Regions from separate parts of the Streptomyces azureus genome, predicted to be linked through region 2. Evidence: predicted binding sites of a transcription regulator. Region 2 holds the regulator's gene; each other region holds the start of a gene.
What was found. Region 2 encodes HrcA, which represses chaperone genes, less so after heat shock. Its sites were predicted from a motif close to TTNGCACTCNGNNNNNCNGAGTGCNAA; they were not measured.
Positions count from the first base shown of each region.

Region 1 (3,272 bases), on a different contig from region 2:
ACCATGCGTGTAGTCGTACAAAATGGCAAAAGCCGGGCATCTGGCGGTGTGCGGATCGGCCTCGCCGTGCTCACCCTCGCCGTCATCGCCTCGGGCTGCGCGGAGGGCGACAGCGGCCGGATCCCCCCGGCCGGCGGCCAGCAGCCCCTCGACGCGCCCCCGGCCCGCGCGCTCGACTCCTACGCCTCCAAGCTGAGCGCCGCGCACGCCGCCCGGATCGTCGCCGCACAGCGCTGGGGGCTGAGAAGGGTCCCCCTGACCGCCCCGCCGGCCCCCGCGAAGAAGCCGAGGATCAGGACCCGCGAGGGCTTCGAGGTGGACGGCCACCGGAGACGGAGCCTGCCACCCGTCTTCACCACGGTCCCCACCCGGGACAAGGTCGTCTTCCTCACCGTCGACGACGGCGCCGAGAAGGACCCGGCGTTCCTGCGGATGATGAGCGAGCTGAAGGTCCCGTACAGCGCCTTCCTCAGCGGCTACCTGATCAAGGACGACTACCGCTACTTCGAGAAGATGCAGGACACAGGTGTGGTCCTGAACAACCACACCCTCCGCCACCGCTATATGCCGGGCCTGTCGTACCGGGCGCAGAAGCGCGAGATCTGCGGCATGCAGCGCCTCATCGAGAAGCGCTACGGCAAGCGCCCGACCCTCTTCCGCCCGCCCTTCGGCAGCTACGACAGGGCGACCCTGCGCGCCGCCAAGATCTGCGGCATCGAGTACGTCCCCCTCTGGAACGCGGAGGTCTTCGCCGACCGCTGGGAGTACCGCGAGGACCGGAAACTGCACCCGGGCGACATCGTCCTCACTCACTTCCGCGGCCGCGACCAGTGGCAGGGCACGATGCCCGACATGATCCGCCGCTTCCTGAACAAGGTCACGGCCGAGGGATACGCGGTGGGCCGGCTGGAGGACTACCTGTGAGGCGGCGGTCGCCGGCCGCCGTGGTGTGCGCGGGGGCGATCCTGCTGGCCGGCTGTGCCGGGGCGGCGGGGGAGCGGATGGGAGCGGACGGCCGGGGCCGGTCCCCGGCGCACGCGTCGAGCGACGTGCGCGGGCCGGACCGAGGCGACCGGGGCGGTCTCCCGCCCGTCGTGGACCACGTCCGCACCCGCGACCGGGTGGTCTTCCTGACCTACGACGACGGCGCCGAGCGCGACCCCGGCTTCGTCGGCCTCGTCCGCGAACGGCGGCTCCCGGTCAGCATGTTCCTCACGGACAGCGTCGTGGGGCCCGGCTACGGCCACTTCGCCCGCCTGCGCGCGGTCGGCGCGTCCATCCAGAACCACACCCTCGACCATCCCGCCCTGCGAGGCCTGCCCTACGCCGGCCAGCGCGCCGAGATCTGCGGCCAGCAGCACAAACTCCGCTCCCGCTTCGGCATCCGCCCCCGTCTCTTCCGCCCGCCGTACGGCGCGTACGACACGACGACCCTGCGCGCCGCCGCCGACTGCGGCATCACGGCGGTCGTCCTCTGGCGGGCGTCCCTGGGGACCGGCGGCGACCTGACCTACACCCGCGGCGAGCCCGGCCTGCGCCCCGGCGACATCATTTCGGTGCCGTCCGGCGAGCCCGCGTCCCTGACGCTCACGGAACGCACAAAGCGCCTGATGCGAGAGATCGAGGGAAGGGGGCTGCGGGTGGGGCGGTTGGAGAACTACCTCTGACTTCTGAGCGCCGGGTGGTGCTGATGCTCAGCCCGTCCGGCGCTTGGGGACGAGGCCGTCCAACCCGAAGCGGGGGCCTGGGGCGGCAGCCCCCAGAGGCCAGGACACCAACCCGGGGTGCCCAGCACAAACGTACGACGACCCGGCTCCACAGCCGACGCGCCGCCGGCAATTGGCACTCCGCTTGACCGAGTGCTAATCACAGTCATAGTCTCGGCTCTGGCACTCCCCACTGGAGAGTGCCAACACAGCGACGGGCAGGTCCGGCACCCGCGACGACGGATCCACCTGGTCGCCACCTCAGACAGTTAACCCCGTGAGATCTCCGAAGGGGGAGGTCGGATCGTGACGACCACCAGCTCCAAGGTTGCCATCAAGCCGCTCGAGGACCGCATCGTGGTCCAGCCGCTCGACGCCGAGCAGACCACCGCCTCTGGCCTGGTCATCCCGGACACCGCCAAGGAGAAGCCCCAGGAGGGCGTCGTCCTGGCCGTGGGCCCGGGCCGCTTCGAGGACGGCAACCGTCTTCCGCTCGACGTCTCCGTCGGTGACGTCGTGCTCTACAGCAAGTACGGCGGCACCGAGGTGAAGTACAACGGCGAGGAGTACCTCGTCCTCTCGGCCCGCGACGTGCTCGCGATCGTCGAGAAGTAATTCACCCCAAGCACATTGCTTTGAGCTGCGCCCCTGGCCCCCCGCGATCGATAAGAAGCCGGGCGCCCGGGGCGCAGTGCCGTTAACCCACATTCCGGAAGAGGGCTCACGCTCCCATGGCGAAGATCCTGAAGTTCGACGAGGACGCCCGTCGCGCCCTCGAGCGCGGCGTCAACAAGCTTGCCGACACGGTGAAGGTGACGATCGGCCCCAAGGGCCGCAACGTCGTCATCGACAAGAAGTTCGGCGCCCCCACCATCACCAACGACGGTGTCACGATCGCCCGCGAGGTCGAGATCGAGGACCCGTACGAGAACCTCGGTGCCCAGCTGGTCAAGGAGGTGGCGACCAAGACCAACGACATCGCGGGTGACGGTACGACCACCGCGACCGTGCTCGCCCAGGCGCTCGTGCGCGAGGGCCTGAAGAACGTCGCCGCCGGTGCCTCCCCGGCCGCCCTGAAGAAGGGCATCGACGCCGCCGTCGCCGCGATCTCCGAGGACCTCCTGTCCTCCGCCCGCCCGATCGACGAGAAGTCCGACATCGCCGCGGTCGCCGGGCTGTCCGCCCAGGACAGCCAGGTCGGCGAGCTCATCGCCGAGGCGATGGACAAGGTCGGCAAGGACGGTGTCATCACCGTCGAGGAGTCCAACACCTTCGGCCTGGAGCTGGACTTCACCGAGGGCATGGCCTTCGACAAGGGCTACCTGTCGCCGTACTTCGTGACGGACCAGGAGCGCATGGAAGCCGTCCTGGACGACCCGTACATCCTCATCACGCAGGGCAAGATCTCCGCCATCGCGGACCTGCTGCCGCTGCTGGAGAAGGTCATCCAGGCCAACTCCTCCAAGCCGCTGCTGATCATCGCCGAGGACGTCGAGGGCGAGGCCCTGTCGACCCTGGTCGTGAACAAGATCCGCGGCACGTTCAACGCCGTCGCCGTGAAGGCCC
Region 1 is NZ_DF968533.1:345,266-348,537, forward strand. Features, by position in the region: gene AOQ53_RS39605 (polysaccharide deacetylase family protein) at 4-924, shown strand; gene AOQ53_RS39610 (polysaccharide deacetylase family protein) at 921-1,667, shown strand; gene groES (co-chaperone GroES) at 2,013-2,321, shown strand; gene groL (chaperonin GroEL) at 2,438-3,272, shown strand, end outside.
Region 1: a site for HrcA is predicted at 1,840-1,866, ahead of groES (co-chaperone GroES). Genes of this name have one in related genera too.

Region 2 (3,272 bases):
GTGCGGGTGGGACGTGCGGGGCCGCCCGGCGAAGGGCGGATCAGTGTCACGGCCCTGCCCTCCAAGAGGAAGCCGCGCGGCTCCATGGGGAACACCCGGTGCTTGCCGAAGCGGTCCTCCAGTGTCACCGTGCCCGCCTCGCAGCGGATCACCGCGCCGCAGAAGCCGGTCCCGGCCTCCTCGACGACCAGACCCGGCTCCGCCGGAACCTCGGGCACCGGCTGCTGCGGCTTCTTCCACGACGGGGTCAGATCGGGTGAGTACTGGCGCATTCGAATGACGATAGGAGAAGCCGGGGGGTGGTCACGGAGACACGCCGAAACGCGCCGCCAGCGTGTCCCGCTGGGCGCGGACGAACGCCGCGTCCACCACCGCTCCGTGACCGGGCACGTACAGCGCGTCCTCCCCGCCCAGGTCGAGCAGCCGGCCCAGGGCGGCCGGCCAGTGCGACGGCACGGCGTCGGGGCCCGCCTGCGGCTCGCCGGACTCCTCGACCAGATCGCCGCAGAACACCACCTCCGGATCCCCCGGCACCAGCACCGCCAGATCGTGCGCGGTGTGCCCGGGGCCCACGTTCGCCAGCAGCACCTGGCGCCCGCCGCCCAGGTCGAGGGTCCACTCGCCGGAGACCAGGTGGCGGGGCGCGACCAGCCGGTCCGCAGACTCCTGCGCGGTGGTCTCCGCCAGGCCGTTGCGTACCGCGTCGGCGCGCAGCTCCTGGCGGTCCCGTACGCGCGTCAGCACCGCGTCCACGCCCACCGCGCCGAACACCTCAGCGTCCGTGAAGGCCGCGACCCCGAAGACGTGGTCGAAGTGGGGATGGGTCAGCGCGAGATGCGTCACATGGTGACCGGTGAGGGACTGCGCCTGCTCGCGCAACCGCGCGCCCTCGGCCGGGCTCGACCCCGCGTCGATCACGAGTACCGCGCCCTCACCGACGACCAGCCCCGCCGTGCAGTCCCACACCGGAAGCCGGCACCGCCCCACCCCGGCGGCCACGCGCTCCCACCCGAGCTCTTCCCAAGTCACCGTCATACGGCGACGCTAGCGGTGACCCCCGCCCGGGGCACGACGGCATGCGACCAGCCTTGCCGGGGGTGTACCCCACCGCCGTACACTGGGCGGGGAATGCTGGCACTCGCACGCGCAGAGTGCCAGGCACGACAGGCAGGACACCAGGCGGACGACTTCTGGAGGTGTGCGCGAATGCTCAGTGAACGCAGGCTGCAGGTGCTGCGCGCCATCGTCCAGGACTACGTCGGCACCGAGGAGCCGGTCGGCTCCAAGGCCCTCACCGAGCGGCACAACCTCGGCGTCTCCCCGGCCACCGTCCGCAACGACATGGCGGCCCTCGAGGACGAGGGGTACATCGCCCAGCCGCACACCAGCGCCGGGCGCATCCCCACCGACAAGGGCTACCGGCTGTTCGTGGACAAGCTGGCCGGTGTCAAGCCGATGACCGCGCCCGAGCGGCGCGCGATCCAGAACTTCCTCGAGGGTGCCGTCGACCTCGACGACGTCGTGGCGCGTACGGTACGGCTGCTGGCCCAGCTCACACGCCAGGTCGCCGTCGTGCAGTACCCGTCGCTGACCCGCTCGACCGTGCGGCATGTGGAGTTGCTCTCCCTCGCGCCCGCGCGCGTGATGCTCGTGCTGATCACGGACACCGGGCGGGTCGAGCAGCGCGTGGTCGACTGCCCGGCACCCTTCGGCGAGGCCTCGCTCGCGGATCTGCGCGCGCGGCTCAACAGCCGTGTGGCGAACCGCCGTTTCACGGATGTGCCGAGTCTGGTGGAGGATCTGCCGGAGGCGTTCGAGCACGAGGACCGGGGTACGGTCTCCATGGTGCTCTCCACACTTCTGGAGACGCTCGTCGAGGAGAACGAGGAGCGGCTGATGATCGGCGGCACCGCCAACCTGACCCGCTTCGGGCATGACTTTCCCCTCACGATCCGGCCGGTGCTGGAGGCGCTTGAGGAGCAGGTGGTGCTCCTCAAGCTGCTCGGCGAGGCGAAGGATCCGGGCGTGACCGTACGTATCGGTCATGAGAACGCCCACGAAGGACTCAACTCCACGTCCGTCGTGTCGGTCGGCTACGGTTCGGGCGGCGAAGCTGTCGCCAAGCTCGGCGTGGTCGGACCGACCCGCATGGACTACCCGGGAACGATGGGAGCGGTACGCGCAGTGGCACGGTACGTCGGACAGATCCTGGCGGAGTCGTAGTGGCCACGGACTACTACGCCGTACTCGGCGTGCGCCGCGACGCGTCGCAGGAAGAGATCAAGAAGGCCTTCCGGCGGCTCGCGCGCGAGCTGCACCCGGACGTCAACCCCGATCCGAAGACCCAGGAGCGGTTCAAGGAGATCAACGCCGCTTACGAGGTGCTGTCGGACCCGCAGAAGAAGCAGGTCTACGACCTCGGCGGCGACCCGCTCTCGCAGGCCGGTGGCGGCGGCGCGGGCGGCTTCGGGGCCGGCGGCTTCGGGAACTTCTCGGACATCATGGACGCGTTCTTCGGCACGGCGTCGCAGCGCGGTCCGCGCTCGCGCACCCGCCGCGGCCAGGACGCGATGATCCGTATCGAGATCGAGCTCGACGAGGCGGCCTTCGGCACGACGAAGGACATCCAGGTCGACACGGCGGTCGTGTGCAACACCTGCAGCGGTGAGGGCGCGGCGCCGGGGACCACGGCCCAGACGTGTGACATGTGTCGCGGCCGCGGTGAGGTGTCACAGGTCACGCGGTCCTTCCTCGGTCAGGTCATGACCTCGCGGCCCTGCCCGCAGTGCCAGGGCTTCGGCACGGTCGTCCCGACCCCCTGCCCGGAGTGCGCCGGTGACGGCCGCGTCCGCTCCCGCCGCACGCTGACCGTGAAGATCCCGGCCGGTGTCGACAACGGCACGCGGATCCAGCTCGCCGGTGAGGGCGAGGTCGGTCCCGGCGGCGGTCCCGCGGGCGACCTGTACGTCGAGATCCACGAACTGCCCCACTCGCAGTTCCAGCGCCGCGGCGACGACCTGCACTGCACGGTCACGCTCCCGATGACGGCGGCCGCCCTCGGCACGAAGGTGCCGCTGGAGACGCTGGACGGCCTGGAGGAGGTCGACATCCGCCCGGGCACCCAGTCCGGCCAGTCGATCCCGCTGCACGGCCGCGGTGTCACGCACCTGCGCGGCGGCGGACGCGGCGACCTCATCGTCCACGTCGAGGTCCAGACCCCGAGCAAGCTGGACGTCGAGCAGGAGCGCCTGCTGCGCGAGCTGGCCAAACTG
Region 2 is NZ_DF968241.1:42,095-45,366, forward strand. Features, by position in the region: gene AOQ53_RS11850 (DUF3097 domain-containing protein) at 1-272, opposite strand, end outside; gene AOQ53_RS11855 (MBL fold metallo-hydrolase) at 304-1,035, opposite strand; gene hrcA (heat-inducible transcriptional repressor HrcA) at 1,207-2,223, shown strand; gene dnaJ (molecular chaperone DnaJ) at 2,223-3,272, shown strand, end outside.

Region 3 (3,272 bases), on a different contig from region 2:
TGGGAGGCCTGGAGCAGGGCCACGCCACCACCGGCGACGATGCCCTCCTCGACGGCCGCCTTGGCGTTGCGCACGGCGTCCTCGATGCGGTGCTTGCGCTCCTTGAGCTCCACCTCGGTGGCGGCACCGGCCTTGATGACGGCCACGCCGCCGGCCAGCTTCGCCAGGCGCTCCTGGAGCTTCTCGCGGTCGTAGTCCGAGTCGCTGTTCTCGATCTCGGCGCGGATCTGGTTGACCCGGCCCTGGACCTGCTCGGCGGAGCCGGCACCGTCGACGATGGTGGTCTCGTCCTTGGTGATGACGACCTTGCGGGCCTTGCCCAGGAGGTCGATCGTGGCGTTCTCCAGCTTGAGGCCGACCTCCTCGGAGATCACCTCGCCGCCGGTGAGGATGCCGATGTCCTGGAGCATCGCCTTGCGACGGTCACCGAAGCCCGGGGCCTTGACGGCGACGGACTTGAAGGTGCCGCGGATCTTGTTGACGACCAGGGTCGACAGGGCCTCGCCCTCGACGTCCTCGGCGATGATCAGCAGCGGCTTGCCCGACTGCATGACCTTCTCCAGGAGCGGGAGCAGGTCCTTGACGTTGGAGATCTTGGAGTTCGCGATCAGGATGTAGGGGTCGTCGAGGACGGCCTCCATACGCTCCATGTCGGTCGCGAAGTACGCCGAGATGTAGCCCTTGTCGAAGCGCATACCCTCGGTGAGCTCCAGCTCCAGACCGAAGGTCTGGGACTCCTCGACGGTGATGACGCCTTCCTTGCCGACCTTGTCCATGGCCTCGGCGATGAGCTCGCCGATCTGGGTGTCGGCGGCGGAGATGGAGGCCGTGGAGGCGATCTGCTCCTTGGTCTCGACGTCCTTCGCCTGCTCCAGCAGGGCGGCGGAGACGGCCTCGACGGCCTTCTCGATACCGCGCTTGAGGGCCATCGGGTTGGCACCGGCGGCTACGTTGCGCAGGCCTTCCTTGACCAGGGCCTGGGCGAGAACGGTCGCGGTGGTCGTACCGTCACCGGCGACGTCGTCCGTCTTCTTGGCGACTTCCTTGACCAGCTCGGCGCCGATCTTCTCGTACGGGTCCTCGAGCTCGATCTCCTTGGCGATGGAGACACCGTCGTTGGTGATCGTGGGCGCGCCCCACTTCTTCTCGAGGACGACGTTGCGGCCCTTGGGGCCGAGCGTCACCTTGACGGCGTCCGCGAGCTGGTTCATGCCGCGCTCGAGGCCGCGCCGCGCCTCCTCGTCGAACGCGATGATCTTGGCCATGTGAAGTGGTCCCTCCAGGACTGGGGGTGATTACTTCGGACCGCGCCCGCGCCCGCGACGGACGGCTCGCTGACCCCGTGGTTCCTTCCCACCTGGCCTGCGGGCCTCACCGACCCGGTCCTAACGTTGTCACTCTCACCTTCAGAGTGCTAACGCAATGATTAGCACTCGACCCCTGCGAGTGCAAGCGGCTCTCGGGATGCGGGGCACACTCAGCCCCCGGCGAACGGGCCGCATCCGGCTTGGCCGACAGGCGCGGGCAGCGCCACGGCGGATCGGGAGAGCCGGGAAAGGCCTGGACACACGGCCCGCGGCGGTGACGCCGACGCGGGCGGGTCCGGGGCGCGAACTCGCGTCCGTACACCAGGGCGGAGTCCGAGGCACCTTCGGGCGCGGCGGGCCTCGACGAGCGGTCGCCCGGTGTGCCCGCCGCCCCGGCCGCCGGCCCCCGAGCAGGCCGAAGGGTCCGCACCCCGGGGGGTGCGGACCCTTCAGAGAAGACCGGTCGCTTGCGCTTGGTCGTGGTGCGCGTTCAGGCAGAGACGCGAACCATGTCGGCCTGCGGTCCCTTCTGGCCCTGCGAGATCTCGAACTCGACCCGCTGGCCCTCTTCCAGGGTGCGGTAGCCGTCCATCTGAATCGCGCTGTAGTGGACGAAAACATCCGCACCACCGTCGACCGCGATGAAGCCGTACCCCTTCTCCGCGTTGAACCACTTGACGGTGCCCTGAGCCATGCCTAACTCCCCTATTACTGGCCCTTGCACAGATCCACACTTCGCGGACCCGGGTCAGACCTCACCCCCCACGGTTGGGGGCGTGCGCCGGAACGCGTCGACCGCGGCTGAATGTATCTGTCCAACTGCCGTCTGCAACAGGTCAATCGGACGAGAATTCTGGACGCGCAGGATCCGGAATGTGGGGAGAATTCGCCCGACTTCAGGGCAAGTCGGGCCACACAAAAGGAACAAAAGCCGCGAAAGACGCACACACTTTGGCTACATCTTGTCGGGCGCGCGGCAGGAATCAAGGGCTCCCGATCAGGAGATCGGCGCTGCGTTCCCCAACTGTACCGCGCTCAATCACACAGAATTGCCCCCTCCGCTTCTCTCACGGAGGGGGCAATTCGATGAGCTCTCAGTAACCGCGGTTACCGAAGGTAATAACAAGCCGGTCGACCGGTTCAGCCACCGGCGACGGCGGGGATGATCGACACCCCGGCACCGTCCGGCGTCGCCGTCTCCAGACCCTGCTCGAACCGCACGTCGTCGTCGTTGACGTACACGTTGACGAAACGGCGCAGCTTGCCCTGGTCGTCCAGCACCCGGGCGGCGATCCCGGTGTGGTTCTTCTCCAGATCGGCGATGACCTCGCCGAGGGTCGCGCCCTCGGCGGCGACCTCGGCCTGGCCGCCGGTGTAGGTACGCAGGATGGTGGGGATGCGAACGGTCACGCTCATGCGAGGCCAGCCTCTCGGAAGGAGTCCAGGTTCGGGCGGATGGTGGCGGTGAGGCCGGTACCGGCCACCGCGTCGAGGGTCTTGAGGCCGTCCCCGGTGTTCAGGACGACGGTGGTCTTCGACGGGTCGAGCACCCCGTTCTCGACCAGCTTCTTCGCCACGCCCACGGTCACACCACCGGCGGTCTCCGCGAAGATGCCCTCGGTCCGGGCGAGGATCTTGATCGCGTCGACGACCTGCTCGTCGTTCACGTCCTCCACCGCGCCGCCCGTACGGCGCGCGATGTCGAGCACGTAGGGCCCGTCCGCCGGGTTGCCGATCGCCAGCGACTTGGCGATCGTGTCCGGCTTCTGCGGGCGGACGACGTCGTGCCCGGCCTTGTACGCCGTCGACACCGGCGAGCAGCCCTCGGCCTGGGCACCGAAGATCTTGTACGGCTTGTCCTCGACCAGCCCGAGTTTGATCAGCTCCTGAAGGCCCTTGTCGATCTTCGTGAGCTGCGAGCCGGAGGCGATCGGCACGACGATCTGGTCCGGCAGCTGCCAGCCG
Region 3 is NZ_DF968253.1:15,278-18,549, reverse strand. Features, by position in the region: gene groL (chaperonin GroEL) at 1-1,265, opposite strand, end outside; gene AOQ53_RS14050 (cold-shock protein) at 1,798-2,001, opposite strand; gene AOQ53_RS14045 (ubiquitin-like small modifier protein 1) at 2,448-2,723, opposite strand; gene thrC (threonine synthase) at 2,720-3,272, opposite strand, start outside.
Region 3: a site for HrcA is predicted at 1,392-1,418, ahead of groL (chaperonin GroEL). Genes of this name have one in related genera too.